DNA from 3 places in the Bradyrhizobium yuanmingense genome. Region 2 is predicted to be linked to each of the others. Evidence: predicted binding sites of a transcription regulator. Region 2 holds the regulator's gene; each other region holds the start of a gene.

Region 1 (10,507 bases), 1.2 Mb from region 2:
GGCCTCCTGCGCCTTATCCTTGTACGGCGCGGCACTGAGGCTGCCGTGATGGCCGGCGCCCTGGCGGCCCTCGCAATAATCGGTGTCCGAGCAGACGAACATGCGGCCGCCCTTGTCGTCGGTCACGATCTCGTCGAGATAGGAATTCTCCGCGCCACACAGCGCGCAGGGCGCGTTGAAGCGGTAGGGCTCGAACGGGTGATCCTCGAAATCGAGCGACACCACTTGCGTGTAGGGCGGGATCGCGTAGATGCGCTTCTCGCGGCCGGCGCCGAACAATTGCAGCGCCGGGGAATTGTCCATCTTGGGATTGTCGAATTTCGGTGTCGGCGACGGGTCCATCACATAGCGCGCGTTGACCTTCACCGGGTAGGCATAGGCCGTGGCGATGTGGCCGAAGCGTGCGATGTCCTCGTAGAGCTTCACATGCATCAGGCCGTATTCGGCGAGCGCGTGCATGCGCCGCGTCTCGGTCTCGCGCGGCTCGAGGAAGCGCAACGGCTCGGGGATCGGCACCTGATAGACCAGCACCTGGTTCTCGTTCAGCGCCGTCTCGGGGATGCGGTGACGGGTCTGGATCACGGTAGCCTCGTCCGTCGCCGTCGTGGTCGCAACGCCCGCGGTCTTGGCGAAGAATTTGCGGATCGAGATCGCGTTGGTGGTGTCGTCCGAGCCCTGGTCGATCACCTTCAGCACGTCCTGCGGCCCCAGGATCGCGGCCGTGACCTGCACGCCGCCGGTGCCCCAGCCATAGGGCATCGGCATTTCCCGGCTGGCGAACGGCACCTGATAGCCGGGGATGGCGATCGCCTTCAGGATCGCGCGGCGGATCATGCGCTTGGTCTGCTCGTCGAGATAGGCGAAATTGTAGGCGGGCGCGTTCATTCCGCGGCCTCCTTCATGGCATCGGGCGCATTGGCATCGGCGAACTCCTGACGCAGCTTTCGGAGCAGGCCGAGCTCGGACTGGAAGTCGACATAGTGCGGCAGCTTCAGGTGCTCGACGAAGCCGGTCGCCTGGACGTTGTCCGAATGCGACATCACGAACTCCTCGTCCTGCGCCGGTGCGAGCGCCTCCTCGCCGAGCTCACGGGCGCGCAATGCGCGGTCGACCAGCGCCATCGACATGGTCTTGCGTTCGCTCTGGCCGAAGGCGAGGCCATAGCCGCGGGTGAAGCACGGCGCCTCGGTCGCCGAGCCCTTGAACTGGTTGACCATCTGGCACTCGGTGAGCTCGATCGCACCGAGCGGCACGGCGAAGCCGACGTCTTCCGCGACGAATTCGACCTCGACCTCGCCGAAGCGGATCTCGCCGACGAAGGGATGGTTGCGGCCGTAGCCGCGCTGGGTGGAATAGCCCATCGCGAGCAGAAAGCCTTCGTCACCGCGCGCGAGGTTTTGCAGGCGCAAATCACGGTCCGCGGGGAAATTCAGCGGCTCGCGGGTGAGATCGCCGACGCTGGCGCCGTCCTCGGCTTCCGGCGATGATTCGATCAGCCCGTCGCGCCCGAGAATGTCTGTCACGCGCGGCGTCGGCGCGGTGGAGGCTTCGGCCGCAGCCGGCCTCTCCGGCACAAAACCTTGGGCGAGCGATGGATCGAGCAGGCGGTGCGTGTAGTCGAAGGTCGGCCCCAGGATCTGGCCGCCGGGAATGTCCTTGAAGGTCGCCGACACCCGCCGCTGCACCCGCATGGTGCCGGTGTCGACCGGCTCGCTGGCACCGAAGCGCGGCAGCGTGGCGCGGAAGGCGCGAACCAGGAAGATCGCCTCGATTAAATCGCCGCGCGCCTGCTTGATCGCAAGCGACGCGAGCTCGCGGTCATAGAGCGAGCCTTCGCTCATGACGCGATCGACGGCCAGGCCGAGCTGCTCCGAGATCTGGTCGAGCGTGATTTCCGCAACGCTCTGGTCGCCGCGCCGCTTATGCGCGAGCAGGCGATGGGCGTTCTCGATGGCGCGTTCGCCGCCTTTGACTGCGACATACATGCTTCTAGCTTCCCTTGCTCACTATTCGCGTGGTGCGGGGGATCGCGACCACAGCGTCATCGGCGACCAGCACCACATCGATGCCGCGCGGAAACAGCGCCTCGTTGATATGCAGGCGCTCGAACAGGTCGAAAGGCTTGATCGACGCCTGCAGCGTGGCGACACCGTCAATGCCGGGGCCGCGCAGTTCGAAGCTGCGCCCGGCGGCGAGGCTGTCGACCTGGATGACCACCGTGGTCGAACGGTCCGGATACTCGCTGGTGCCGAACGCGAAGCGCTCGAGCGCAGGCAAGGCGCCGCCGTCACTGATGAGCGCGAAGGAAGCGATCGACGAATCCTGCACGACCGGCGCGCCGGTGTGGAACTTCAGCCACTTCGTCACGTCCGAGCTTTCCGCCATCCGCGCATCGAGCCAGAGCGGCGTGTCGTGATCGAACAGCGTCAGCGCGATCGCTGCGGTGCCGCGCATCATCGGCCCTGGCGCGCCCGCCATCGGCACGATGCGCTGGACCGAGCCCGGCCGCGCCATGGCGTCCATGACCGAGCGAAAGGTCGATTGCGCCGACAGCACCTTGTCGGCGAAACCCGGCGGCAGTTCCGCAATCGTGGTCATGATCTCACCCCTCACCGCGCACCATGGTGTAGAAATCAACCTTCGTTGCGGCGGCCGCTGCCGCCGCCTGCTTGCGCCTGACCATAAGCTGCTCGCGCAACGGCGCGATAACGTCGCGCTCCACCGCGCCGCCGAAATCGCGGGACTGCACCAGCGCATCGCACAGCGCGATCAGCCGCGCCTTCTCACGGTCGCGGCCGAGCGTGTAGCCGAACCCGACCTCGCCGCTCGCAAGCCGCACCGCGGCGCGCGACACCGTGGCTTCGCCGAGATTGAACGGCGCGCCGTCGCCGCCGACCCGGCCGCGCAGCATGACGAGGCCGTTCTCCGGCGTGCGCAGATCGTGGTGATCCGGGAGAGACAAGTTGCGGAGGCGAGCGGCGATCTCGCCCGCCTCCGCGTGCGCCAGCACCGCCATTGCGGCCTTGCGCTGGGCTTGCTGGTCGTTGTGCTGGGTCACCTGGTCCACCGAGCTTTTTGACAGAACTTGCCGCGTCGAAGTTGTCTATGATAATAGACAACTTCATACGGACGCGCCATGACTGTTTCGTGACAATGCTGTGATTTCTGGAGTAGGTTTCCCGCGACATGAGCATGCAGGACACAGCCTCCTCGGGCGTCGCGCTATGGCGCCTCGTGGCCGATGGCATCGAGCGCGGCATCGCCGACGGCCGCTTTGCGGCCGGCGACAAATTGCCGGGCGAGATGGAGATCGCCGAAACCTATCGCGTCAACCGCCACACCGTGCGGCGCGCGTTGGCAGCCCTCGCCGAGCGCGGCCTGGTGCGCGCCGAGCGCGGCAGCGGAACCTATGTCGAGGCGCAAAAGCTCGCTTATCCCTTGCGCTCGCGCACGCGCTTCTCCGAGATCGTCGGCGCCGATGGCCGCGAACCGCATGGCCGGCTGATCGAGGCGACCGATGACGTTGCGACGCGCGAGCTCGCACGAGAGCTGGGATTGAAGACCGGCGCGCCGCTGGTGCGGATCGAGGCGATTCGCCTCGCCGACCGCACGCCGATCTGTGTTTCCACCACCTGGCTATCGGCGGAGCGGTTTCCGGAGGCGGGCGCCGTGTTCGCGGCAACGCGCTCGATGACGAAGCTGCTGGAGCATTTTGGCGTGCGCGACTATCGCCGCGGTGCGACGCGAATCACCGCGGGGATCGTCGACGCGAGCGACGCCGCACGGCTCGACCTGGCGCTGGGGCGGCCGATCCTGGTGGTCGACGCCACCGACCATGATCTCATGGGCAAGCCGCTGGTGACGAAGCACTCGCGCTTTGCGGCAGAGCGGGTGGAGTTTTTGGTGGAGAACGCTTAGATCAGAGCGTTTTCCAGCGAAGCCTGCCCTCGGACTTGATCCGGGGTGGAAACGATTTGCGTCGAGAAAACGCGTCAAAACAAAAATCAGAGCTCCGTTCCGATCCAATCGGAACGGATAAGACTGCAGCACGACGTTAGGCGACCGTCCGCTTGCCGATGATCGCGAAGCGCAGCTTGCCGGAAATCCAGTCGATCGACGATACAGTTACCAGGATCAGCAGGATCAGAAACGATACCTTCTGCCATTCCAGCACCCGGATCTGTTCGGCAAGCTGAAGGCCAATGCCGCCAGCGCCAACGATTCCGATGATCGTCGCCGATCGCGTATTCGACTCGAAATAGTAGAGCACCTGGCTCAGCAAGACCGGGAATACCTGCGGCAGCAATCCGAAGCGGACGCTGTGGAGATGGTTGCCGCCCGATGACCGAACGCCTTCCGCGGGGTTCTTGTCGGCGACCTCGATCGCTTCCGAGAACAGCTTGCCGAACGTTCCGAAATCGCTGCAGATCACGGCCAGGATGCCGGCAAACGGCCCCAGCCCCACGACGCCGACCCAGATCAGTGCCCAGATCAAAGTGTCGACCCCCCGGATGGTATCGAGGCCACGACGCGTCAATAGGCGGATGATCCGGTTTGCAACCACGTTGCGCGCCGCCAGCAGGGATACCGGCAGCGCGAGCAGCGCGCCGCCAAGGGTGCCGAGAAACGCGATCGACACCGTCTCTCCGAGCGCATGCAGATATTTCAGAACCTCCGCCCAAGAACCCGGGCTGGGCGGCAACATGAGCTGGACGAATTCGCCCAGCCTGACCATGCCCTGGGAGAGCCGATTAAAGGGAATATCGAGCTGGACGATCCCGAACAGGAACAGCCCGACCGTCCCGCCGACGAGTATTGCGATCCTTCCCCGCTGCCACCAATCGGTCCGGAAGACGTCGGGATACCGTTCGGCAATGCCGGTCCGGTTTTCAAAACTGAAGGAGCTCATCGGGTGCTTCCCTCCAGCCCGAGCAGGCGGTGTCGCAACCGTTCCGTCAGGAAGTCGATCAACATGACGGTAAGGACGATGAGCAGCAGGATGGCGCTGACGTCGGTGAAGTAGAACTTGCGAACCGCCTCGATCAGATCCTGGCCGATCCCGCCGGCGCCGACGAAGCCCATCACGGCCGCGCCACGCACGTTGATCTCGAACCTGAGCAAGGCATAGCTCACGAAGTTCGAGAGGACCTGAGGCAACGCGCCGAACCGAACAACCTGAACCCAGCTGCCCCCGCTTGCCGCCACCCCTTCGACCGGCTTGCTGTCGATGTTCTCGACAACCTCGGCGAATTGCTTGCCCAACGCTCCGGCGGTATGGATTGCAATCGCCAGAACGCCCGGCAGCGGCCCGAGACCAAAGGCCAGCACGAAGATCAGGGCAAACACGATCTCCGGCACGGTCCTGAAAAACTCCAGAACGCGCCGGGTGACGAAAACAGTCGTTCCTGATTTCACGAGATTGGCCGAGGCGAGGAAGCAAAGCGCAAAACCGCACAGCGCACCCGAGAGGGTGCCCATATAGGCTATCAGCAACGTATCCCCGAGAAGCCGTGCCCAGCGCGGCAATCCCCACAGCCACTCCGCCAAATCGCTCCATGCGGTCGCGAACGAAAATTTGGGTGCGATGCTGAGGAAATAGGCCGGGAAGCGCCAGAAATTCTCGACAAAATTTCCGAGACTGACCTCGCCCATCCAGCCCGCGGCAATGGCAACGGCGATCAGGACGGCGGCACCGAGCCATACGCGGCGGCGCTTGGCGGCAATTGCGGCCGCATAGCGATCGCCAAGCTCACGCAGCCTGGCTTCCGGAAATTCGGGAACTGCTGTTCGCATGGGATGTTCGCGAGAGCCGACGGGCAGATCTTGCGATCTGCCCGACTTGTCCAACCCTTCGTTTCCCTCAGGATTTCTGCTTGCGAATGCTGTCGACAAACTTGGTCAGTTCGATCACGGCGTCATACGCCTTGTGGTCGACCTCGACGTAGGGCAATTGCTTCCCCTCGTAAATCTTGTCGAAAGCCGCCTTGTCCTTCACCGCAATTTCCAGCACTGCTTTCTTAATCGCCGCCTTGAGGTCGTCAGGCAGGCTGCTGAGATAGGCCATCGGCGAGTTCACGATCTGCTCGGACTTCATGATGATCTTGAAATCCGCGGCCTTCGCCATGCCCTTCCGTTCCATCCGGAGCAGGTTCGATTCCTTCTCGTCGTTCCACCAGTTGAACGCCGCGTCGCAGGTGCCCTGGGAAAGCCCGATCACCGCGTTTTCATGGCTCCCCGAGTAGACCACCTTGGCGAAGAACTTCTCCGGGTCTATGCCCATCTTGTTCATCGCGAAACGCGGCACGTTGTTGCCGGAAGTCGAGTTGGGATCGACGAGGCAGAGGTTCTTGCCTTGCAGGTCCTTGATGTCCTTGTAGCTCGAATCGCTTTTGACATAGAGAACCGAGTAATAGCCTTTGGTGCCGTCGCCGTTCACCTCGATCGCGAACGGTTCGACCTTCGCGCCAATGATGTAGGCACGCGCGTAGGACGCCGGGCCGTACATCGCGATGTGAATGTTTCCTGCACGCTGACCTTCGATCACCGCGGCGTAGTCATTGGCGATGCGCAGCGTGACCTTCGTTCCAAGCTCGCGGGACAGGTACTCCGTCAAAGGCGTCCAGCGGTTGGTGGTGCCGGAGGCATTCTCGTCGGGGACTTTTGCGAAGATCAACTCAGGATATTTCGCCTTCCAGTCCTGCGCCGCAGCGGCTGAAACTGAAAATGCCAGGGCCGCCGCAGCGGCAACGATCGTACGACGGTCTATCATGACGTCTCCCATTTCAAGGTTATGAAACTGTCGAGTTCCGGCTCTGCGCTAGGCTCGATTTAAAGAAGCAGCGATCAGGCCACGGCAACCGTGCGGAGGGCAGGAACTGCTGTGCCGACCGATGCATCCGCGGGCGCAACATCCATGACTTCATTCGCCTCGAGATCGTACAGCTCGCGCGCGATATGATCGGTCAAGGCCGCCGGCGCGCCGTCGAACACCACGCGTCCGGCCGCCATGCCGATCAGGCGGTCGCAATAGCTGCGGGCGAGATCGAGCGAATGCAGGTTGCAGAGCACGGTGATACCGAAATGCTTGTTGATGCGCAGAAGCGCATCCATCACGATCTTGGTGTTGCGGGGATCGAGCGAGGCGATCGGCTCGTCGGCAAGGATAATGTCGGGCTGCTGAACCAGCGCCCGCGCGATCGCCACGCGCTGCTGCTGACCGCCCGAGAGTTGGTCGGCGCGCTGGGCCGCGATGGCAGCCATGTCGAACTGCTCGAGCGCCGACATCGCGATGGCCTTGTCTTCTTCGGGCCAAAGCTGCAGCAGCGACCGCCATGTCGGCACCGTCGACAGCCGCCCCATCAGCACATTGGTGAGGACGTCGAGCCGGCCGACGAGGTTGAACTGCTGAAAAATCATCGCCGACCGCGCACGCCACTGCCGCAGCTCCTTGCCGCGCAGCGCGGTGACGTCGACGCCTTCGAACAGGATGCGGCCTTCGGAGGGCTCGATGAGGCGGTTGATGGACCGCAGCAATGTCGACTTGCCGGCGCCGGATCGCCCGATCACCCCGACGAAGCCGCCAGGGGAAACTTGAAACGAAGCATCGTCCACAGCGGCCTTCGCGCCGAAGCGACACGTCAGACCTTCAACCACCAGCATCGAGGGGCTCCAGAGTAGCTGGAGCCAACCGCTAACGCCCGTGGTTAACACTTGTGTGACAAGGCTGCTGCAGTGCGGCCATCCTACGCACGTCATCCCCTGTCATCTCATTGTCACGACACCGTCATCCGGCCGCTCGAAGAAAGACTCCCGCCCTCGCACTTCGGATGCAACATGGCCGCCAAAGCTCTTTCGGTTCAGCCGACCGTCGATCCCTCGGCCAAGCTGCATGAGACCAGGCTCGGCGCCTACACCGAAGTCGGCGCGCGCACGATCCTGCATGAAGTGGCGATGGGCGATTATTCCTATGTCGTGAACGATGCGCAGATCACCTACGCCACCATCGGAAAGTTCTGCTCGATCGCGGCGATGACTCGCATCAATCCCGGCAACCATCCGATGCATCGCGCCACTCAGGCGCATTTCACTTACCGATCCAGCGCCTATTTCGAAGGTGAGAGCGACGATCTCGAGTTCTTCGACTGGCGCCGCCGGCATCACGTTCATATCGGCCATGACGTCTGGATCGGCCATGGCGCGATCGTGCTGCCGGGCCGCAACATCGGCACCGGCGCGGTGATCGCCGCCGGCGCGATCGTCACCAAGGACGTGCCGGCCTACAGCATCGTCGCCGGCAATCCGGCCCGCATCGTGCGGCGGCGATTCTCGGAGGAGATCGCCGGACGGCTCGCAAGGCTTGCTTGGTGGGACTGGGATCACGACAAGTTGCGCGAGGCGCTGCCCAATTTCCGCAAGCTCGGGATTGAAGATTTCCTCTCGGCATACGAAGCAAAAGCGAGCTCACTCGCCAATTCTCCTGCCAGCAAACGAAGCGCGGTCGCGTGACAGACATATTCATCGAAGGCGGCCGGGCCCTGATCGGCGCCGAGCTCGTCGAAACCTCCCTTCTCGTCTCCGGAACAGACATTGCAGAGGTCGATGCTTCTCGCGGCCGGGCGCGGCTGGCACTGGATGCCCGTGACCTGCTGGTGCTGCCCGGCATCGTCGATCTGCATGGCGATGCCTTCGAGCGGCAGATGATGCCGCGCGCCGGCGTCGACTTTCCGATCGACGTCGCGCTCGCCGACAGCGACCGCCAGGCGATCAGCAACGGCATCACCACCGTGTTTCACGCCACGACCTGCTCGTGGGAGCCGGGCCTGCGAAGCGCCGACAATGCGCGCGGCCTGATGGAGGCGATCGAGCGGCAGCGTCCGCAGTTCGCTGCCGACACCCGCTTCCACCTGCGGCACGAGACCTTCAATCTCGATGCCGAAGCGGAGATCGCACAGTGGCTCAGCGAGGGCCGCGTCGACCTGTTCGCCTTCAACGATCATATGGACGGCGTCGTTGCCGACATCTCCAACCCACGCAAGCGCAACCGCATGGTGGAGCGCACCGGTCTGTCGAGTGAAGAATTCGACCGGCTGGTCGAGCGCGTGGTCTCGCGCGCCGACGAGGTGCCCGCCTCGGTGTCACGCCTGGCCGCTGCGGCCCGCGGGGCCGAGGTGCGGATGCTCTCGCACGACGATTCGAGCCCGGCGATGCGCCGGGACTTTCGCGAGCTCGGCGCCTTGATCGCGGAGTTTCCGATCAACGAGGAGACGGCGCGCGCAGCGGCCAGCCACGGCGATGCCATCGTCTACGGCGCGCCGAACGTCGTGCGCGGCGGCAGCCACACCGGCTGGACCAGGGCCTCCGACATGATCGCAAAGGGGCTCTGCTCGGTGCTGGCGTCGGACTATTATTATCCCGCGCAGCTGCTCGCCGCGTTCCGCCTGGCCGCCGATGGCGTGATGCCTCTGGCTCAGGCCTGGGATTTGGTCTCCGCCGGCCCGGCGCGGGCAACCGGCCTCACCGATCGCGGCCTGCTCGCGGAGGGACGCCGCGCCGACATTCTCCTCGTCGACGACAGCGTGGAGCTGCGGCCGCGGCTGATCGCGGTGATCTCAGGCGGCAGGCTCGTGCATCTCACCGACGCGACGCGGCTGCTCACCGCAATGGCGGCGCCGCGCGAGACTGTCGTCGCGGCGTAAATTGGTTATGCTGAGGCAATGACAGGTTTCCCCCGCTACGCGATCTATTATGCCGCAGGCCGCGACAGCGCCCTCTCCCGCTTCGGCGCCGAGCTGCTCGGCTATGACGCCTACAGCGGCGGCGAGATTTCGTTTCCAGAGCAGGCGCTGCACGCCGCGCCCGACTGGCGCGAGGTCAGCGCCGATCCCCGCAAGTACGGCTTTCACGCCACGCTGAAGGCGCCGATGGCGCTGGCGCCCGGCAAGACCGAAGCCGAGCTGATGGCCGCCTGCGCGGCCTTCGCGGGCAAGACACGGCCAATCCCGGCAATCCGACCGATGGTCGATGCCATCAGCGGCTTCATTGCCGTTATTCCGGCCGAGCCGATGGAAGCGCTCCAGCAACTTGCCGCTGATTGCGTTCGCGAGTTCGACCCGTTTCGCGCCGCGCTGACGGCGGAAGATCGCGCTCGGCGCAAGCCGGAGAAGCTCAGCGAGCGGCAGCGCGATTATCTCGACCGCTGGGGCTATCCTTACGTGATGGAAGAATTCCGCTTCCACATGACGCTGACGGGGCGGCTGGATGCGGAGCGGCGCGGGCCGATCCTTCAGATGCTGCGAACACGGTTTGCGGCGCTGGGGATCGAGACGCTCGCGATCGATCGCATTGCGCTGTTCAGGCAGGATGATGCCAAGGCGCGGTTTCGCATCATCGGCGAGTGGGCTTTGGTGCGGTAGACCTCAGCGCGAGGCCGCAAGATTGAAAGCGAGCGCCACTGCGCCAACCAGAACGAGGCTGGTCGCCCAGACTGCATCCAGGTTGAACCAGCTTC
Region 2 (10,507 bases):
TCGCGGCGACCGCATCGCGCGAGCAGGAGCACCGCGCCTCGAGCACCTGCGGATTGAACACGCGCACGCCGCGCTCGTGGAAGAGGCGGTAGAGCAGCCGCTCGCCGGAGAGCTCGGGATCGATCAGCTCGACGTCTTCGACCGTCTCGATCAGCGAGCGTGCCTCGACCCATGCATCGTCTTCCGCGACGCTGTGCACCTCGGTGCCGTCGGGCGCATCGCCGGGATGCAAGTCCGCCTGCCGCGCGCGCTCCGGCGCCTTCGGCAGAAATTGCATCAGCATGCCGCCGGCGCGCCAGCGATGCTTGCCGCCGTCGCTCGAGCGCCACTCCTCGCCGACCGCGAGGCGCACGCGCGTCGGGATCTGCTCGGAGCGCAGGAAATATTCGTGGGCGGCGTCTTCCAGGCTGCCGCCGTCGAGCGCAACCAGGCCCTGGTAACGGCTCATGTCGGGGCCCTGGTCGATGGTCATGGCGAGATGGCCGCGGCCGAGCAGCGTGCCGGAATCCTTGGCCGTGCCCAGGCGCGAGGCATCGAAGCGCGCATAGGCGCGCAGGCGGTCCGGGGCCTTGTAGTCGACCACCAGGAACGACACCGGACCGTCGGTCTGGGCCTGAAGAATGAAGCGGCCCTCGAATTTCAGCGCCGATCCGAGCAGCGTCGTCAGCACGATGGCCTCGCCGAGCAGCTTGCCCACGGCTGCGGGATAATCGTGCTTGGTGAGGATGTCGTCGAGCGCGGGGCCAAGCCGCACCAGGCGCCCGCGCACGTCAAGCGCGTCGACCTCGTAAGGCAGCACGGCGTCATCGATCGGAACCGATGATGGCACGCGAACCGGGCCTTCAGGCCCGGTGTTCATGTCAGGAGACTGGGAAACCATGGCGCTTTATCTGGGGTCGTTCGATGCAAATTGAAAGAGGCACGCCCGCATTCCGTCGTCCGCGGAACGACGAGTGCGTAGCCCGGATGGAGCGCAGCGCAATCCGGGGGGTCTTTCCACGCGTTGAGAACCCCGGATTTCGCTGCGCTTCATCCGGGCTACAAGAAGGCTACTTCACCGCGTCGAAGCACCAGGCCAAGATGCCCTTCTGCGCGTGCAGGCGGTTTTCGGCCTCGTCGAACACGACCGATTGCGGCCCGTCGATCACCTCGTCGGTGACCTCCTCGCCGCGATGGGCCGGCAGGCAATGCATGAACAATGCGTCCGCCTTGGCCAGCGACATCAGCTTGGCATTGACCTGGTAGGGCTTGAGCACGTTGTGGCGGTGCTCGCCCTCCTTGTCGCCCATCGACACCCAGGTGTCGGTGACGACGCAATCGGCGCCGCGCACGGCGGCTTCCGGATCGGTGCCGAGCACGATCGGCGCGCCCGTCGCCTTGATCCAGTCGCGCATGGCCTTTTTCGGTGCGAGCTCCGGCGGCGTTGCGACATTGAGCTGGAATTTGAAGCGCTCGGCGGCATGGGCCCAGGACGCCAGCACGTTGTTGTCGTCGCCGGTCCAGGCCACCGTCTTGCCCTCGATCGGGCCGCGATGTTCCTCATAGGTCATGAGGTCGGCCATCACCTGGCAGGGATGCGAACGCCGCGTCAGGCCGTTGATGACGGGCACGGTGGCGTTGGCCGCAAGCTCCAGCAGCGCATCATGGTTGAGGATGCGGATCATGATGGCGTCGACATAGCGCGACAGAACCCGCGCGGTGTCGGCGATGGTCTCGCCGCGGCCGAGCTGCATCTCGGCGCCGGTGAGCATGATCGCCTCGCCGCCGAGCTGGCGCATGCCGACGTCGAACGAGACGCGGGTGCGGGTCGAGGGACGCTCGAAGATCATCGCCAGCGTCTTGCCCTCGAGCGGCCTGACCGGCTGCTGCGCCTTCTGCTTCGCCTTCATGGCGGAAGAGGCGGCGAGCATGCTCTTGAGCTCCGAGAGCGGCAGCTCGTTGATGTCCAGGAAGTGCTTGGGAGCTTTGTTGGGCGTCGTGCTCATCAGCTTGCCGCCCGCTTGGTCTGGCTGGAGGAGATCGCAGCGCAGGCGCGCTCTAACCGGCCGACGCTGTCCTCGATCTCCGCTTCCGTGACGATCAGGGGCGGCAGGAAGCGCACGACATTGTCGCCGGCCCCGACGGTGAGCAGCTTTTCGGCGCGCAGCGCCGCGACGAGATCGCCCGAGGGCACCACCGCCTTGATACCGATCAGCAGGCCCTCGCCGCGCACCTCGCTGACGATTTCGGGATGACGATCGATCACGGAGGCGAGCTTCTGCTTGAGCAGCAGCGACATCTTCTGCACGTGGTCGAAGAAGCCGGGCTTGAGCATGACATCGAGCACGGCGTTGGCAGCCGAGATCGCGAGCGGATTGCCGCCGAAGGTGGAGCCGTGCGAGCCGGGCCCCATGCCGGCCGCCGCGTCCGCGGTCGCCAGCACCGCACCGATCGGAAAGCCGCCGCCGAGCGCCTTGGCGAGCGACATCACATCCGGTGTGACGCCGGTGCGCTTGTAGGCAAAGAGCTCGCCGGTGCGGCCCATGCCGGTCTGCACCTCGTCGAAGGCGAGCAACAGGCCGCGCTCGTTACAGAGTTCGCGCAGCGCCCTCAGGAAGGCGTGAGGTGCAGAACGAACGCCACCCTCGCCCTGGATCGGCTCGATGAGAATGCCGGCGGTGTGCGGACCAATCGCCTTCTTCACGGCGTCGAGGTCGCCGTGCGGCACCTGATCGAAGCCGTCCATCGGCGGACCGAAGCCCTCGAGATATTTCGCAGAGCCGGTGGCGGCGAGCGTCGCCAGCGTGCGGCCATGGAAGGCACCCTCGAAGGTGATCATGCGGTAACGCTCCGGATGCCCCTTGGAGAAGTGATGGTGGCGCACCAGCTTGATCACGCCTTCCAGCGCCTCGGCGCCGGAATTGCAGAAGAACACGAAGTCCGCAAAGCTCTCATTGCAGAGGCGGCTTGCGAGCTTCTCGCCGTCAGGGCTCTGGAACAGGTTCGACATGTGCCAGAGCTTGGTCGCCTGCTCCTGCAACGCCTTGACCAGCGCGGGATGGACATGGCCGAGCGCATTCACCGCGACACCCGAGGTGAAATCGAGATAGCGATCGCCGTTGGTCGCGATCAGCCAGCAGCCTTCGCCGCGCTCGAAACCGAGGTCGGCCCTGGCGAAAACGGGGAGCAAATGCGGCGCTGCGCTGTTAGTCATGACGTCACTTGAATGTTGCGGACGGTGTGAGGCATGCATTGCGCGACGCACCATCGACCGGCCCCGGAAAACGAAACGTGCCGCCTTTTAAGGGCGGCACGTGGCACTATCTTATGCCTGGCAAGACGGGTGTCAATGCCGCCCGGAAAGCCTCGCGAAACGCTGATTCCGTAGTCTTGCGGTGCCGATTTTGCGGGTTTTTCACCACGGAACATGTGGAAGCGAGTCGGCGGACTCTTGCGCGGGAGTCACGCCATATTGTAGCGTTTGGACTGTCAGATACGACATCTCGTGCAGCAGTTCTGATCCCAGAAGTCCTCATGTACCGGCGTAAACGTTCGGGCGTCTTGAGCGCGCCCGGCGAGCCTTAAGGGATTCTGACGGCACGGGTTTTTCAAGGCTAAAGCATTCGCTGCGAAGGCCCCAGGATGGCAGGCGCGCAGCGAGGGAAAGGGTGCAATGACGGTTTTGACCTGGTCCGATGATCGCGTCGAGCAGCTGAAGAAGCTCTGGGAGGCCGGACTTTCGGCCAGCCAGATCGCGGCGGAGCTCGGCAATGTGACCCGCAATGCCGTGATCGGCAAGGTGCACCGGCTCGGCCTGTCCGGCCGCGCCAAGAGCCCTTCATCGGCAGCGCCGCGGCCGCGCAAGGCACGGCCCGCGCAGCATATGATGCGGGTGACCCGCCCCGTCGCGCGCGGCAACACCGCGTTGGCGCAGGCCTTCGAGGTCGAGTTGGAAGCCGAGCCGGTTACCTACGACAACGTGGTGCCGATGAGCCAGCGGCTGTCGCTGCTGGAATTGAACGAGGCGACCTGCCACTGGCCGGTCGGCGATCCCTCGAGCCCGGATTTCTTCTTCTGCGGCGGCAAGGCGCTCTCCGGCCTGCCCTATTGTGCCCAGCATTCGCGCGTGGCCTATCAGCCCGCAGCGGATCGCCGTCGCGCAGCACCGAAACCGGGCACGCGGTGAGCTTGCGGAATTCCCTGATCGCCAAGCTTTGATCGCCAAGCTTGATCGCCAAGACTGCAGCCGTCATACGATGACGGCTCCCAATCGCCCGGTGTCATCCCCGCGAATGCGGGATCCGTAACCGCGGGGCGCAATCGTTGCGCGAGATGGTCACTCCGAGTCTTCGCCAAACCACGTCCTGTGGCTAATCGCGAAGAGCGCAAGCGCTCGCGCTGAGATCCCGGGCTCACGCTGCGCGCGCCCCGGGATGACGGCCGAGATCGGCGCCGCAGTTCGCCAAACCAGCTGTCGCTGGCGCCTTACGTCTGCTCAGCCTTCGCGAAGCGATCGTCCAGCGCGTAGCCGGCGCCGCGGACGGTGCGGATCGGGTCCTGCTCGCGGCCGAGATTGAGCAGCTTGCGCAGGCGGCCGATATGCACGTCGACGGTGCGCTCGTCGATGTAGATGTCGCGGCCCCAGACGCTGTCGAGCAGCTGCTCGCGCGAGAACACGCGGCCGGGATGCTCCAGGAAGAACTCCAGCAGGCGATATTCGGTCGGACCGAGATCGATCGGCCGGCCCGAGCGCGCCACGCGGCGCTTGTCGCGGTCGAGCTCGATATCGCCATAGGCGAGCACGGTGGCGAGGCGCTCGGGACTCGCACGCCTGAGCAGGCCCTTCACGCGCGCAAGCAGCTCCGGCACCGAGAACGGCTTGACGATATAATCATCCGCGCCGGTCGCGAGCCCGCGCACCCGTTCGCTCTCCTCGCCGCGCGCGGTGAGCATGATGATCGGCAGCTGCTTGGTCTCGGGGCGGGTCCGAAGCCGCCGGCACAGCTCGATGCCTGACAGGCCCGGCAGCATCCAGTCGAGCACGATCAGATCGGGAATGTGCTCCTTGAGGCGGGTGTCGGCGTCATCGCCGCGCATCACCGTCTCGACGTCATAGCCGTCGCCTTCGAGGTTGTAGCGAAGAAGCTCGGTGAGAGCTTCCTCGTCCTCAACCACCATAATGCGTGCGCCCATGTGGTCGTAGCTCCTTAAGTCGTCAGGTGTTCGGCACCGTCGTGGCGAAGGTCGTCATGTCGCCCTTCGGCCGCTTGTCGGTGATCGCCTGGCCCTCGATCATGTAGAACACGGTCTCGGCGATGTTGGTGGCGTGGTCGCCGATCCGCTCGATGTTCTTGGCACAGAACATCAGGTGGATGCAGAACGAGATGTTGCGCGGATCCTCCATCATGTAGGTGAGGAGCTCGCGGAACAGCGAGGTGCAGATGGCGTCGACTTCTTCGTCGCCCTTCCACACCGCCATCGCCGCCGGCAGGTCGTGCGCGGCATAGGCGTCCAGTACCGACTTGACCTGCTGCTGCACGAGGTCGGTCATGTGCTCCAGGCCGCGGAACAGCTTGAGCGGATGGAAATCCGTCTCCAGCGCCGCGACGCGCTTGCCCATGTTCTTGGCGAGATCGCCGATGCGCTCGAGATCGGTCGCAACGCGCATCGCGCCGACGATCTCGCGCAGGTCGACGGCCATCGGCTGGCGGCGGGCGATGGTGAGCACGGCGCGCTCCTCGATGCGCTTCTGCAGCGCGTCGAGCTCGACGTCGGTGGCGACGACGCGCTGGCCGAGCGCGACGTCGCGGCGGATCAGCGCGTCGACGGAATCGACGATCATGCGCTCGGCGATGCCGCCCATCTCGGCGACCAGGCGGGTGAGCTCCTGAAGGTCGCTGTCGAAAGCCTTTACGGTATGTTCAGAACCCATGTTCCGTCTCCTCAGCCGAACCGGCCGGTGATGTAATCCTGCGTGCGCCGATCGCTCGGCGACGTGAAGATCTTGCTGGTGTCGTCGAACTCGATCAACTCGCCGAGATACATGAAGGCGGTCTTGTCGGAAACGCGCGCCGCCTGCTGCATGTTGTGGGTGACGATCGCGATCGTGTAGTTCTCGGACAATTCCTGGATCAGCTCCTCGACCTTGGCGGTCGAGATCGGGTCGAGCGCCGAGCAGGGCTCGTCAAACAGGATCACCTCGGGCCGCACCGCGACGGTGCGGGCGATGCAGAGGCGCTGCTGCTGGCCGCCGGAGAGCGACAGGCCGGAGGCATTGAGCTTGTCCTTGACCTCGTTCCACAGCGCGCCACCGCGCAGCGCCTTCTCGACGCGGTCGTCCATCTCGGACTTGGAGATCTTCTCGTAGAGACGAATGCCGAAGGCGATGTTCTCGTAGATCGTCATCGGGAACGGCGTCGGCTTCTGGAACACCATGCCGACCCGGGCGCGGAGTAGGTTGAGGTCGAGCTTGGGGTCGAGGATGTTGGTATGGTCGAGCAACAGCTGACCGTCGGCGCGCTGGCCCGGATAGAGATCGTACATCCGGTTGAAGATGCGCAGCAGGGTGGACTTGCCGCAGCCGGACGGGCCGATGAACGCCGTGACGCGGTTGGTGCCGAGCGCCAGGTTGATGTTCTTCAGCGCGTGGTGGTCGCCGTAGTAGAAGTTGAGGTTGCGCGCCGTGACCTTGGCGGGCGCCTCGGGCAGGGGCTGCGAGCCGGGATGAACGGACGGTGCGCTGACGGAAACAGACATTTCACTCATTTTGCAGTCCTCTCGGCGCCAAGGATGCGCGCGCCAATGTTAAGGGCAAGCACGGTCAGGGTGATCAACAGCGCGCCGCTCCAGGCGAGTTGCTTCCAATACTCGTAGGGGCTCTGCACGAAGTTGTTGATGGTGACAGGCAGGTTCGCCATCGTCTTGTTCAGGCCGAGGCTGAAGAACTGGTTCGACAGCGCCGTGAACAACAGCGGCGCGGTCTCGCCGGCGACGCGGGCGGTCGCCAGCAGCACGCCGGTGATGAGGCCGGAGCGCGCGGCACGATAGGCGATGCGCTTGATCACCAGCGAGCGCGGCAGGCCGAGCGCGCTGGCAGCTTCGCGCAACGGATTCGGCACCAGCAGTAGCATGTCTTCGGTGGTGCGCACGACGACCGGGATCACGATGACGGCAAGCGCCAGCGCGCCCGCAATCGCCGAGAAGCCGCGCATCGGCACCACCACCGCGCCATAGATGAAGAGGCCGATGATGATCGAGGGTGCCGACAGGAGAATGTCGTTGATGAAGCGGATCACCGAGGTCAGCTTGTCGTTGCGGCCGTACTCGGCGAGATAGGTGCCGGCGAACAGGCCGAGCGGCGCGCCGATTCCGACGCCGATCACGGTCATGATCAACGAGCCGACGATGGCGTTGCGCAGGCCGCCCTCGGTCGATCCGGGCGGCGGCGTGTCAGCTGTGAAGACCTGGAGGTTGAGCCCGGCCAGGCCGTTGTAGAGCAGCGTGACCAGGATGAGCGCGAGCCAGGTGACGCCGAAGGCGGCGGCTGCGATGCAGAGGCCGCGAATGACGATGTCCCAGCGGCGGCGGCGCGAATAGATCGGGTTCATGGCTTCACTTCCCGGCCTTGGTTTCGAGGCGCAGCAGCATCAAACGGGCGGCAGCGAGCACGAAGAACGTCAGCACGAACAGCAGGAGGCCGAGCAGGATCAGGCCGGACTGGTGCAGGCCGTCGCTCTCGGCAAATTCGGAGGCGATCGCCGCCGAAATCGTCGTGCCCGGCGCGAAGATCGACGAGGAGATCCGGAACGAGTTGCCGATGATGAAGGTCACCGCCATGGTCTCGCCGAGCGCCCGGCCCAGCGCCAGCATGACGCCTCCGATGATGCCGACGCGGGTGTAGGGGATCACCACGCTGCGGACGACCTCCCAGGTGGTGCAGCCGACGCCGTAGGCGGCTTCCTTCAGCACCGGCGGCACCGTCTTGAACACGTCGACCGAAATCGAGGTGATGAAGGGCAGCACCATGATGGCGAGGATCAGCGCGGCGTTGAACAGGCTGAGATAGGACGGGGGCCCTGCGAAGATCGCGCCCAGCACGGGGACGCCGTCGAACACCCTGATCATGAAAGGCTGGAAGGTGTTGGCCAGGAACGGGCCGAGCACGAAGAAGCCCCACATGCCGTAGATGATCGAGGGGATGCCGGCGAGCAGCTCAACCGCCATGCCGATCGGGCGCCGCAGCCATTGCGGGCAGAGCTCGGTGAGGAAGATCGCAATGCCGAGACCGACGGGAATGGCGATCAGCATCGCGATGAAGGAGGTGACGAGCGTGCCGTAGATCGGCCCGAGCGCGCCGAGCACCGGCGGATCGGCCGAGGGCGCCCAGCGCTGCGTCCACAGGAAGGAGATGCCGAACTCCTGGATCGCCGGGAAGGCGCCGACGATCAGCGAGATGATGATGCCGCCGAGAATCAGCAGCACCGAGATCGCGGACAACCGCGTGATCCAGTAGAAGGTGACGTCGCCGAGCTTGAACGCGCTCAAGGCCTTGGCGCGATCATATGGACCGGCAGCATCAATCACATTGCTCTCAACAGCCATCTCAGCCACGCCGATCCCCTATACCCGTTTTATGTACGCTTGTTGTTGGTGGCGCGCTCCGGATGCGGCAGGAGGCCGATCCGGAGCGGAGATCTTGCAGCGCCCCGGAACCGTGTCCGGGACACATATAGCGCCTTAGCTCTTGATCTCGGCAGCCCAGGTCTTCTCGATCTGCTGGACGACGCTGTCCGGCATCGGAATGTAGTCGAGCTCCTCGGCCATCTTGCCGCCGTTCTTGAAGGCCCAGCGGAAGAACTTGATCGCTTCCTGCGCGGCCGCCTTGTCGGTGGCGGACTTGTGCATGAGGATGAAGGTCGCCGCCGTGATCGGCCAGGACTTCTCGCCGGGCTGCTCGGTCAGGATGACGTAATAGCCGGGAGCCTTGGACCAATCGGCGTTGGAGGCGGCCGCCTGGAAGGCCTCGACGGTCGGCTGCACCGGGTTGCCGGCCTTGTTGACGAGACCGGTGTGGGTGAGCTTGTTCTGCTTGGCATAGGCGTATTCGACATAGCCGATCGAGTTCTTGGTCTGGCTGATGTTGCCCGACACACCCTCGTTGCCCTTGGCGCCGACGCCGACCGGCCACTCGACCGCGGTGCCCTCGCCGACCTTGCTCTTCCAGTCCGCGCTGGCCTTGGAGAGATAGTTGGTGAAGTTGAAGGTGGTGCCTGAGCCGTCCGAACGACGGACCACGGTGATGGCCTCTGACGGCAGCTTCGCGTTGGGATTGAGCTTCTTGATCGCGGCATCGTCCCACTTGGTGATCTTGCCGAGATAGATGTTGGCCAGGGTCTCGCCGTCGAAAACCAGCTCGCCCGGCTTCACGCCCTCGATATTGACGACGGGGACGATGGCACCCATCACCATCGGCCACTGGACGAGGCCGTCCTTCTCGAGCTGCTCGGCCTTGAGCGGCGCGTCGGTGGCGCCGAAGGTCACGGTCTTGGCCTGGATCTGCTTGATGCCACCACCCGAGCCGATCGACTGGTAGTTCAGACCGTTGCCGGTCTCCTTTTTGTAGGCGTCAGCCCACTTCGAATAGATCGGGAACGGGAACGTCGCGCCGGCACCGGTGATGTCGGCCGCAAAGGCTACCGTCGTCGATGCGGCGACCAAGCCGGCAGCGACCATGGTTTTGAGGAAATTCATGCTGGTCTCCATACAGGGGAGCGAAGCGCCATCCGCGCCCGATCGCGCTCCCCGCGCCGCCGCTTTAGGGGCGGTCGGCTGTGCTTTTACGAAGGTTTCGTGACAGTTGGATGACGACACCAAGCAATTGAAATTGCTTGCGTTTCCGATCAAGCCGGAGTCTTGATCTGGGGAAAACAGGCGGTGAAGGTGGCGCCCTGCCTGGGCACGCTTTCGATCAAAAGGCGGCCGCGATGACGGTTAAGGATATGTTTCACCAGCGATAACCCGAGCCCGGTGCCGCCTTGCGAGCGGCTGTCGCCGACGTCGACCCGGTAGAAGCGCTCCGTCAGACGCGGCAGGTGCTCCGGCGCGATGCCCGGGCCGAAATCGCGGACCATGACCCGGATTTCCTGAGTTCCGTCAGCGGCGGCGCTCGAGGTCAGCGACACGATGACGCGCCCGCCGGAGGCGCCGTATTTGAGCGCGTTCTCGATCAGGTTCTCGAACAGGCGGAGCAGCTCCTCGCGGTCCCCCGCGATCATCACCGGCGGCTCCGGCAGGTGGATGTCCACCTCGACCTGACGCTCGCGCGCCAGCGGCTCGAGCCCGTCGGCGACCTGACGGATGATCGGGACGAGATCGACCAGGGTGTCGGGCCGGACATGGGCCGACAGCTCGACCCGCGACAGCGACAAGAGATCGTCGATCAGGCGCGCCATGCGCGTGGCCTGGTTGTGCATGATGCCGAGGAAGCGCTCGCGCGCCTTGGGATCGTCCTTGGCCTGGCCCTGGAGCG
Region 3 (10,507 bases), 2.1 Mb from region 2:
GATCGTCGACCGGCATCATCACACGCACGGGATCGGGATCGAATTCGTCGAGCGGATAGACCGACATGATGGCCCGGATGGCAGTTTCCATCGTCATGCCCGGCAATTGGATCAGGCGCTGCGACGAGGTGCTCTGCGCGATCCGGGTGGCGGGGTGATTGGCGTCGACGAACACGAGGTCGTCGCCATGGCCCATCGCGGCGAGCAGCCAGAGCAAATCGGGGGTGAGGATCGGATCGATCGATTTCAGCATGTGGCGGACGTCCTCCCAATCGACGCTGACCATAGCAGGTTCCGAGCGTGATTCAGATCACGGAGGCGACCATGGTGACGGGGATCACGGACCGCAAGGCTCGAACGCGGCCAAGCTTGCGCGCAACCAATCTCGCATCGAGATGAGTGCCAAAGGAGCACGCCATGTTCCGCCTAAAGCCCTTTTTCATGACGGCGAGCCTGCTGGGAAGCCTGTTCGGCTTCGCCTGCGGGCCCGTTTCCGCGCAAGTCGCCCCGGTGCAGCCTGCCCCCACCGCGCTGCAAGGCCCGGAGCAGCGGGTGGCGCTGGTGATCGGCAATGCCAACTACCAGAACGCTCCGCAGCTTGCGAACCCCGACGATGACGCCCAGTCGATGGCGCAGTTCCTGAACTCCGCCGGGTTCGAAGTGGTCGCCGCGACCGACTTGACCCAGAACGACATGCTCCGCGTCGTCCAGGACTTCTCCGCCAAGGTCGCCTCGCGCGGTCCGAACACGGTGGCGATGGTCTATTACGCCGGTCACGGCGTGCAGCTCGCCGGCGAGAACTATCTCGTTCCGGTCGACGCCAAGGTCTCCAGCCCGACCGAGCTGGTCAACAATTCGCTGCGTCTCGTCGACGTGATGTCGACGCTGGAGACGATCCCGAGCCGCATGCGCATCGTCATCCTCGATGCCTGCCGCAACAACCCGTTCCCTGAAGTCAACGACGCCGGCCGCGGCCTTGCCATCGTCGATGCGCCGAACGGCTCGATCGTCGGCTACTCGACCGCGCCGGGCGCCGAGGCGCTCGACGGCACCAATGGCCACAGCCCGTACACACAGGCGTTCCTGAACGTCGCGCGCGAGCCCAACGTGCCGATCGAGCAGCTGTTCAAGCGCGTGCGCCTGCAGGTCAACCAGACCACCAGCGGCGCGCAGATTCCGTGGGAGAGCTCGTCATTGACGAGCGACTTCACCTTCTTCGGTGACACCGCCGTTGCTGCCAACCGCGCGCCGGTGAAGGCGCCGGTCGTGCAGATGGCCTCCAATTTGCCGAGCCGCTCCACCCGCCAGGCCTATGACTACGTCGTGTCCGAGGGCCGGCCGGAGTACTATCAGGAGTTCATCCGGATGTATCCGCACGACCCGCTGTGCGACCACATCCGCTGGCTGCTCAACAACATCCTGATCTCGCAGGCCTGGCACAAGGCGGTGCTCGCCAACTCGCCGCTCGCCTACAAGAGCTTCTATGACAGCTACGGCAACAGCCCCTATGCGCAGGTCGCGCTGAAGCTGCAGACGCAGCCGAAGCAGATCCCCCTGATGCAGGCGACCAAGTTCCTGGCGCCGCAGACCATTGCTCCGACGATCAAGATCGGCAATCTCGGCCAGCCCAAATACATGCCGCTGATGCAGCAGGGCGATGGCGCGCAGGTGAACGGCAATCTGCCTGTCGTGCAGAAGCCGCTCGACGGCAACGTCCTCGGCAAGCTCGGCAATGGCGGCCAGATCGTCACCCTGCCTGCCGGCAACAACCAGCCGAACCCGCAGAACGGCACGCCGCCGCAGACCCCGAGCAAGATCGTCACGCTGCCTGCGCCGACCAACACGATCAACGGCAAGGTCGGCATCGGCAAGATCGTGACCCTGCCTGCGACCAGCACCATGCCGAATGGCGGCACCGTCAAGCCGGGCAAGATCGTGACCATGCCGGTGAATGTCGGCAAGGGTGGCCCGAACATCGAGTCGAAGCCGGTCAACGTGCAGACTCCGAACCGCCCGATCCGGCTCAACAACGGCAACACCGGCATCGTCAAGCTCAACAATAACCCGTTGAATAAGGGGCAGGTGCAGAACAACGTGCAGAACACCCGCCCGCAGATCAACACGATGCCGAGCCGCATGGTCAGCAGCAACAACAACTTCCGGCAGTCGATGAACCAAGCGCCGAGCATGAACAATGGCGGCAACCGTCGCGGCGGCTTCACGCACTGATTGCGGCGAGCGAGACGACAAAGGGGCAGAGCGGAAACGCTCTGCCCCTTCTTCATGTCTGTTCTTGGTCATTCCGGGATGCGCCGTAAGGCGCAGGCCCGGAATCCATACTCCCGATCGTGGTTATGGATTCTCAGATGCGCAATTGCGCATCATAGCTCTCGCTGCGCGAGCCCCGGAATGACGATCAGGCCACCAGCTCCGCGAACAGTTCCGCATCGACATTGCCGCCTGACAGCACGATGACGACGTTCTTGCCGGCCACATCAAGGCGGCCCGCGAGTAGCGCAGCAAGCCCCACCGCGCCGCCGGGCTCCACCACCAGCTTCAGCTCGCGATAGGCAAAGGCGACCGCCGCGCCGACTTCCTTGTCCGACGCCGTGACGCTGCGCGCCAAGAGCTTGCTGTTGATCGCAAACGTCATCTCGCCCGGCATCAGGGCCATCAGCGCATCGCAGATGGTGCGGCCGGCCGGCGGATGCGGCTCGCGATGGCCTGCGCTGAGTGAAATCCCGTGATCGTCGAAGGCCTCGGGCTCGGCGACCACGATCTCGGCTTGCGGATAGCGCGCCTTCACGGCGGTCGCGACACCCGCGATCAAGCCGCCGCCGGAGGCCGGCGCCACCACGATGTCGGGGCCGAGGCCGAGCGTTGCCATGTCCTCGGCGATCTCGCGGCCGGCGGTGCCCTGCCCTGCGATCACGAACGGATCGTCGTAGGGTTTGACCAGCGTCGCGCCGCGCTTCTCGGCAATGCCGCGCGAGATCGCCTCGCGGTCGTCCTTGTCGCGGTCGTACAGCACGACCTCGGCGCCGTAGGATTTGGTGCGCTCGCGCTTCGACAGCGGGGCGTCCGCTGGCATCACGATGGTGGCCTGCATGTCGAGGATCTTTGCCGCCGCCGCCACGCCTTGGGCGTGGTTGCCGGAGGAGAACGCGACGACGCCGCCGGCGCGCTTGTCCTGCGGGATCGAGAACACCTTGTTGAACGCACCGCGGAACTTGAACGAGCCGGTGCGCTGAAGCATCTCCGGCTTCAGGAACACTTTCGCACCGACGCGCTCGTTGAGCACGGGGAAGGACAACAGCGGGGTGCGGATGGCGTAAGGCGCGATCACGCGCGCTGCGGCATCGATGTCGGCAGGGCCGACCGGAAGGGCCTGTTCGGTCATGGCGGAATGCTATCGCGGCCGATCAGGCCCGGGCAAGACACCTCCGCGAGAGGATTTCTTGCCTCAAGCCACGAAACGCGGCTGTTCCGCGCCGGTCCGGCCGGGCAGCACCGCCCCGACCGCCAAAATGCTGTCGATAAAGACCGTTGCCGAGGCCTCCCAGGTGTAGTTGGCGGCGAACGCGACGCAGTCCTGCCGGGAGATATCGAGCGCCGCGAAGCAGGCATTGCGCAGATCGTGATCGAGCGCGCCGACCGGCGCATCGCCAATCACGTCGCGGGGACCCTTCACGGGGAAGGCCGCGACCGGCAGGCCGATCGCGAGCGCCTCCAGCAGGACCAGGCCGAAAGTGTCGGTCTTGCTCGGGAACACGAACACGTCGGCGGCCGCGTAGATATCCGCCAGTTCCTCGCCGTGCTTCTCGCCGAGGAAGATCGCATCGGGGTAGACCTCTTCCAGCGAGGCGCGCGCCGGGCCGTCGCCGACGACCACCTTGGTGCCGGGTAGGTCGAGGTCGAGGAACGCCTCGAGATTCTTCTCGACTGCGACGCGGCCGACCGACAGGAACACGGGTGCCGGCAGGCAGAGATCGATGACGCGCGGGTGGAACAACGTGGTGTCCACGCCGCGCGGCCACAGCACGACATTGTCGAAGCCGCGCTCGGTCAGTTCGCGCGCGAGCGCCGGCGTCGCCGCCATCACGGCGCGACTGGCGCTGTGGAAGCGCCGCAGCGCCCGCCAGATCAGCGAGCCCGGCACTGGCACGCGGGCGCGGACATATTCGGGAAAGCGGGTATGGAAGCTGGTCGTGAACGGCAGCTTGCGCTGGCGGCAATAGCGGCGGACCATCAGGCCGATCGGCCCTTCGGTCGCGATGTGGATGCTGTCGGGACGTGCCTCCTCGATCAGCCTTGCGATCCGGGCCGGGCGCGGCATGGCGAGGCGCACGTCGCGATAGCTCGGCATCGCGAAGGTGCGGAACGATTGCGGCGTCAGGAACGTGAACTCGACGCCGAGCGCTTTTGCAGCGTCAGAGAGCTTGGTCAGCGTCCGAACCACACCGTTGACTTGCGGGTGCCAGGCGTCGGTCGCGACCAGGATGCGCATCAAGTGGTCCTTGTTATGCAGCTCTGGCTGCGACCTGTGGCACCTGCTCCGGCTTCCGCAACTGATCCGCCCAGGTGATGATCTCGAAATGGCCGTCGTCATGCTCGACCAGGGCGGTGCAGCTCTCCACCCAGTCGCCGCAATTCATGTAGCGGATGCCGGCCTCGTCGCGGATCACGGCGTAGTGGATGTGGCCGCAGATCACGCCGTCGGCCTGGTGACGCCGCGCCTCGGCGGCGAGCGCCTGCTCGAAGGCGCCGATATAGTTGACGGCGTTCTTGACCTTCTGCTTGGCCCATTGCGACAGCGACCAATAGGGCACGCCGAACAGGCGGCGGAAGAAGTTGACCAGGCGGTTCATCTGGATCGCGAAGTCGTAGGCCTTGTCTCCGAGATGGGCGAGCCAGCGCGCGTTCTGCACCACGAGATCGAAGATGTCGCCGTGAATGACGAGATAGCGCTTGCCGTCGGCGCCGGTGTGAACCGTGTTCTCGACCACGTCGATGCCGCCGAAATGCGTACCGTAATAGTTGCGCAGGAACTCGTCGTGATTGCCGGGAATGTAGATGACCTTGGCGCCCTTGCGCGCCTTGCGCAAAAGCTTCTGGACGAGGTCGTTATGCGATTGCGGCCAGTGCCAGCTCGATTTCAGCGCCCAGCCGTCGACGATGTCGCCGACGAGATAGATCGTATCGGCATCATGGTAGCGCAGGAAGTCGAGCAGAAGATCGGCTTGTGAACCGCGGGCCCCGAGATGGACGTCGGAGATGAACAACGTGCGAAAGCGCCGCTCCGGGCTCTCGTCACTCACATCGTAACTTCCCATGCGCCAGCCTGTAACAATGTCCCGTGACAGGGGGATGACCGATTGAACCCTTGAGGCACCTTCAAATACGAATCACGCCTTGCCTCGCCCTCCCCGCGAATATCAGTCGCATGCGACAATCAGGCGACATGGCGCCGCAGGGGCGCAAGCCCCCGCTCTTCTCTGAGGCAAACCTCCCCGCGGCACATCCTTCGAGACGCCCGCCCTTGGCGGGCCCTCAGGATGAGGACCGAGTGTGCGGCCCTAGCTTCAACGGGTACAGTGCTGCTTAGCCTCATCCTGAGGAGACCGCTGGAAGCGGTCGTCTCGAAGGATGGGGCGCGTTCAGGTGCCCGCCTCAGTAGAACTTATGGAAATGATGGATCGGCCCATGGCCGTGGCCGACGCTGAAGCGGTCGGCGGCGGCGATCGCGGCGCTGATCCAGGCCTTGGCGTTGCGCACGGCGGCCTCGAGGTCCTCGCCCCTGGCCAGCCCTGCCGCGATGGCGGAGGACAGCGAGCAGCCGGTGCCATGGGTGTTGCGGGTGGCCACACGCGGCGCGGCGAGCGCGATCGCGGTCTCGGCAGTGACGAGATAGTCGATGCTCTCGGCGCCCTCGCCGTGCCCGCCCTTGATCAGGACGGCGCGGCAGCCCAGCGCCAGCAGGCGGCGTCCTTGGCTTTCGATCTCGGCCTCGCTCGCCGCCACCGGCGCATCGAGCAGGGCCGCAGCCTCCGGCAGGTTCGGCGTGATCACGGCAGCCAGCGGCATCAGCCTGGCGCGCAGGGCGTCGACGGCTTCAGTGGCGAGCAGGCGGTCGCCGGAGGTCGCCACCATGACGGGATCGAGCACGACATGCCGCGGCGCCCAGCGCGAAAGCGCGGCCGCGATGGCATCGATGCTGGCGGCCTGGGCCACCATGCCGATCTTCACCGCACCGATGTCGAGGTCGGAGAACACCGCGTCGATCTGCTCGGTGACGAACCCGGCCGGCACCGCGTGAATGCCGGTCACGCCGCGCGTGTTCTGCGCCGTCAGCGCCGTGATCACGGAGGCGCCATAGACGCCGAGCGCGGCAAAGGTCTTCAGGTCCGCCTGGATGCCGGCGCCGCCGCTCGAATCGGAACCGGCGATGGTGAGTGCGACCGGGGTCGTCATCGCGGGAGACATGTGCTTGAGGAGGCCGCCATGGCCTCTCGTAGCGCGACCGTGGAACGTCAGCAAGCGCGCCGGGCCGCCGCCAGGCGTGATTCGCGAACCGATTGCGCGCCTTGCGAATCAGTCGGACACCGCGCGGACCAAGGCCCGCAATGATGCGGGCTTGAAAATGCAACGGCGCCGGACCCTTGCTATAGTCGCGTACCTTAGCGTGCTTCGCCGGTTACGCGAGACGTCAGGTGGTGGAACCGTCCAGCGCCCCCATGTTGCGGGCCGCCGGCCCCGCAAGCCACCTGAACAAGACTCCTTGGGGTGGAACGATGTGGGCCTTCTTCGAACGTCTCCTCGACTCGTCCATGCTGTCGCCGCACGGCATCTGCCTGTTGTGGGAGCCTCAGCTGATCTGGCTTCACGTCGTTTCCGACGCCAGCATTGCCGCTGCCTATTTCTCGATCCCGTTCGCCCTCGCCATCCTCGTCACCAAGCGGCGCGACCTCAAATTCGGCTGGGTCTACTGGGCGTTCGCGATCTTCATCATGGCGTGCGGCCTGACCCACGTGCTGTCGATCTATACGCTCTGGGTTCCGATCTACGGCATCGAGGGCATGCTCAAGGCCGCCACGGCGGTCGCGTCGGTCTTCACCGCCGCCGCGCTCTGGCCGCTGCTGCCGAAGATCCTCACGATCCCCTCGCCGTTCGAGCTGCGACAGGTCCAGGCCGCGCTCGAGGAGGAGGAAATCAAGAGCCGCGACGCCACGCTGCTGCTGCAGCAGGTCCGCGACGCCCAGCGCGCGATGCGCGAGAGCGTGGCGCGCCTCACCGCGATCGTCGAGACCGCGGTCGACGGCGTCATCCTGCTCGATGCGCAGGACCGCATCCTGCTGTTCAATCCGGCCTGCGAGCGCTTGTTCGGCTACCGTGCCGACGAGGTGATGAACCGCAACGTCGGCATGCTGATGCCCGAGGCGGATGCAGCATCCGAGCGCCAGGCGCGGCATTTCGCGACCGGCGGCGAGGCCGTCGGCCTGCGCAAGGACGGCACGACGTTTCCGATGGAGCTGTCGGTCGGCCAGGCGCGGCAGGACGGCGAATTGATCTTCGTCGGCATCGTCCACGACCTCACCGCGCGCAAGCTGACCGAGCAGCAGCTTCAGCAGGCGCAGAAGATGGAGACGGTCGGTCAGCTCTCCGGCGGCATCGCGCACGACTTCAACAATCTGCTGACCGTCATCATCGGCAATGCCGAGCACCTGAGCGAGCAGCTAAAGGCGAGGCCCGACCTCGGGCGCTTTGCCGACGACATCTGCCAATCGGGCGAACGGGGTGCCGAGCTGACGCAGCGCCTGCTCGCCTTCAGCCGCCGCCAATTGCTGCGGCCTCAGACGATCGATTGCCGGAGCCTGCTCGATTCCATGTTCAAGCTGCTCAAGCGCACCTTGCGCGAAGACATCGAGATCAGGACGACCTCCGGGCCCGGCACGATCCTGGCCTTTGCCGACCGCGCCCAGCTCGAATCCGCCGTGCTCAATCTCGCGCTCAACGCGCAGGATGCCATGCCATCGGGAGGCCACCTCACGCTGGCCACGGAGCTGATCACGATCGAGGATGATGACGGTGCCGTTCACCGGGAGGTCGCACCCGGCAGCTACGTCCTGATCGCGGTTACCGATGACGGCGAAGGCATGACGCCCGAGGTCGCCGCTCGCGCGTTCGAGCCGTTCTTCACCACCAAGGAGGTCGGCAAGGGCTCGGGCCTCGGCCTCAGCATGGTCTATGGCTTTGCCAAGCAATCAGGCGGCCATGTCTCGATCTACAGCGAGGCTGGCCTTGGGACCACGGCCAGGATCTACCTGCCGCGCGCGAGCACCGGTAGGTCGCAAGCCGATCTTCCCGACGGCGAGGACACGGCGCCGCGAGGCTACGAGACGGTCCTGATCGTCGAGGACGATCCGTTCGTCCGCTCCTCCGTCATTCGCAGGGTGGAAGCGCTCGGATATCGTGTCGTCGCCGCGGTCAACGGCAAGGATGCCTTGCAGCAGCTGCAGAGCGATCCCGGCATCGACTTGCTGTTCACCGATATCGTGATGCCCGGCGGCATGAGCGGCTGGGAGCTCGCCGATCAGGCGCGGCGGGTGCGTCCCGGCCTGCCGGTCCTGTTCACCTCGGGCTACGCGCTGGAGACCCTGGTCGAGCAGGGCCGCGCGCAGGCGCGAGCGGTCGTGCTGACCAAGCCCTACCGCAAGGTCGAGCTCGCCCAGCGGCTGAGGGATGCATTGGCCGCCGCAGCGGTCCCATCCTAGCATCGCGCCCGAATGCACCTCGGATGATCCAGCAAGTTCGCTTGCTAAATCCAGCCGGTTTTGGCCTATTAGCCGGAAGAATACGCTTTCGGAGTGCCCGCGATGGTTCCTTTTTTCGTTCAGATCAAGTGCAAGCTCGGCCAGTCCTATACGGTGGCCAATGCGCTTGCCGAAGCCGAGATCGCCTCCGAGATCTACTCCACGGCCGGCCAATACGACCTCCTGGTGAAGTTCTACGTCGACAAGGATACCGACATCGGCCACTTCGTGAATGAGAAGGTGCAGGTGCTGCCGGGCATCCAGGACACTCTCACCATCATCACCTTCAAGGCGTTCGGCACCGGCTAAAGCATGATCCGGAAAAGTGCGAAGCGGTTTTCCGGAAAGATCATGCGTAAACAACAACCTAAAGCGCGATGATGATTCATCCCAATCTCATCGCGCTTTAGATCACGCGCAAAACAACGGCCGAAGCGCCGGCAGCGCTAGCCGCCCTCCTTGCGCTTGGGCGGTGTCGGTCCCTGCACCGGCGGCAGCGACTTCAGATAGGCGGCCATCGCGGCGCGGTCTTCCGCGGTAAGTTGCGCCAGATTCTTGATCACCGCCCGCATCGCGCCCGAAGCGCTGTCGCCCTCGGGCAGGTCGCCGGTCTCGAGAAAATCCGCGATATCCTTCTCGCTCCAGTTGCCGATGCCCTGCTGCGTGATGTTGGGCACCCAGCCCTCCCCTTCGGGATTGGGCCCACCGGCAAAGCGCTGGCTGGCGATGATGCCGCCGAGCGCATTGCGCGGGCTGTGGCATTCGGCGCAATGGCCGAAAGCGTTCACGAGATAGGCTCCGCGATTCCATTGCGGCGAGCGCGCGGCGTCCGCGACGAACGGCGCGGTGTCCATGAACAGCAGCTTCCAGATGCCGACATTGCGGCGGATGTTGAACGGAAACGGCAGCGCGTGGTCACCCACTGTGCCGGACACCGACGGAAGCGTCTTCAGATAGGCAAAGAGATCGCGGACGTCGTCAACACTGGCCAGATGATAGGACGTGTAGGGAAAGGCGGGGAAATAGTGCGTGCCCGTGGGCGAGATGCCGCGCATCACGGCGTTGACGAAATCGGCCTCGCTCCAGCGGCCGATCCCGTAGGCGGGATCGGGGGAAATATTGGGGACGTAGAACGTCCCGAACGGCGAGCCCAGCGCCAGCCCGCCGCCGAGCCGCAGGCGATCGGGCTGATTGGGGGTGGCATGACAGGACGAGCAGCCGCCGGCGTTGAACAGCTCCTGCCCGTTGGCGAGATCGGCGTTGCGTGTCGGCGCCGGCAAGGCCAGCACGGCCGGGGCGGTCAACCACCAATAGAGTGCGAACGCCGCGGCGGCGGCGATCAGGGCGGCAAGGAGCGTTCGTCGCAACATTCGATCATTCCATCGTGAACGCGCGAACTTAAGGGTCATGCCGCGCTCGATCCAACCACGAATATTTTAGACGGCCCGGATGTAATGCCGGAATAAACCGCATGACGCACTGTTTGAAAAGCAATCAGGCGTCAACAGGAGAAAGCCATGACCAAAGCCGTTTTTGCCACACTGGTATTCGGAGCCGCCGTTGCGTTCGCCGCCCCGGCCAGCGCGGAGAAACTGAAGGCGACGCTGGACGGCAAATCCGAGGTCCCCGCCAACACCAGCAGCGCGACCGGAACGGCCGATCTGGACTACGACGCTGCCAGCAAGAAGCTGTCCTGG

What was found. The regulator PhoB, encoded in region 2, activates phosphate uptake and scavenging genes when phosphate is short. The targets are predictions, from matches to a motif close to TGTCATNNANCTGTCAT.
Region 1: the regulator PhoB is predicted to act here: its motif matches at 7,760-7,776, upstream of phnC (phosphonate ABC transporter ATP-binding protein).
Region 3: the regulator PhoB is predicted to act here: its motif matches at 5,357-5,373, upstream of N2605_RS23160 (UDP-2,3-diacylglucosamine diphosphatase).

What each region holds. Positions count from the first base shown of each region.
Region 1 covers NZ_CP104173.1:409,841-420,347, reverse strand. The annotation lists gene N2605_RS01940 (alpha-D-ribose 1-methylphosphonate 5-phosphate C-P-lyase PhnJ) at 1-885, opposite strand, end outside; gene N2605_RS01935 (carbon-phosphorus lyase complex subunit) at 882-1,985, opposite strand; gene phnH (phosphonate C-P lyase system protein PhnH) at 1,990-2,598, opposite strand; gene phnG (phosphonate C-P lyase system protein PhnG) at 2,603-3,067, opposite strand; gene phnF (phosphonate metabolism transcriptional regulator PhnF) at 3,187-3,918, shown strand; gene phnE (phosphonate ABC transporter, permease protein PhnE) at 4,055-4,909, opposite strand; gene phnE (phosphonate ABC transporter, permease protein PhnE) at 4,906-5,793, opposite strand; gene phnD (phosphonate ABC transporter substrate-binding protein) at 5,861-6,769, opposite strand; gene phnC (phosphonate ABC transporter ATP-binding protein) at 6,844-7,659, opposite strand; gene N2605_RS01895 (LbetaH domain-containing protein) at 7,834-8,505, shown strand; gene N2605_RS01890 (alpha-D-ribose 1-methylphosphonate 5-triphosphate diphosphatase) at 8,502-9,695, shown strand; gene N2605_RS01885 (DUF1045 domain-containing protein) at 9,714-10,412, shown strand; gene N2605_RS01880 (hypothetical protein) at 10,416-10,507, opposite strand, start outside.
Region 2 covers NZ_CP104173.1:7,005,841-7,016,347, forward strand. The annotation lists gene N2605_RS32530 (Hsp33 family molecular chaperone) at 1-880, opposite strand, end outside; gene argF (ornithine carbamoyltransferase) at 1,050-1,985, opposite strand; gene N2605_RS32540 (aspartate aminotransferase family protein) at 1,985-3,193, opposite strand; gene N2605_RS32545 (GcrA family cell cycle regulator) at 3,653-4,165, shown strand; gene phoB (phosphate regulon transcriptional regulator PhoB) at 4,465-5,172, opposite strand; gene phoU (phosphate signaling complex protein PhoU) at 5,195-5,911, opposite strand; gene pstB (phosphate ABC transporter ATP-binding protein PstB) at 5,923-6,744, opposite strand; gene pstA (phosphate ABC transporter permease PstA) at 6,741-7,586, opposite strand; gene pstC (phosphate ABC transporter permease subunit PstC) at 7,591-8,580, opposite strand; gene pstS (phosphate ABC transporter substrate-binding protein PstS) at 8,716-9,729, opposite strand; gene N2605_RS32580 (ATP-binding protein) at 9,879-10,507, opposite strand, start outside.
Region 3 covers NZ_CP104173.1:4,888,572-4,899,078, forward strand. The annotation lists gene N2605_RS23140 (RbsD/FucU family protein) at 1-253, opposite strand, end outside; gene N2605_RS23145 (caspase family protein) at 418-2,229, shown strand; gene N2605_RS23150 (threonine/serine dehydratase family protein) at 2,417-3,400, opposite strand; gene N2605_RS23155 (glycosyltransferase family 4 protein) at 3,464-4,507, opposite strand; gene N2605_RS23160 (UDP-2,3-diacylglucosamine diphosphatase) at 4,521-5,333, opposite strand; gene thiD (bifunctional hydroxymethylpyrimidine kinase/phosphomethylpyrimidine kinase) at 5,671-6,471, opposite strand; gene N2605_RS23170 (hybrid sensor histidine kinase/response regulator) at 6,792-8,771, shown strand; gene N2605_RS23175 (Lrp/AsnC ligand binding domain-containing protein) at 8,874-9,119, shown strand; gene N2605_RS23180 (c-type cytochrome) at 9,257-10,180, opposite strand; gene N2605_RS23185 (CHRD domain-containing protein) at 10,328-10,507, shown strand, end outside.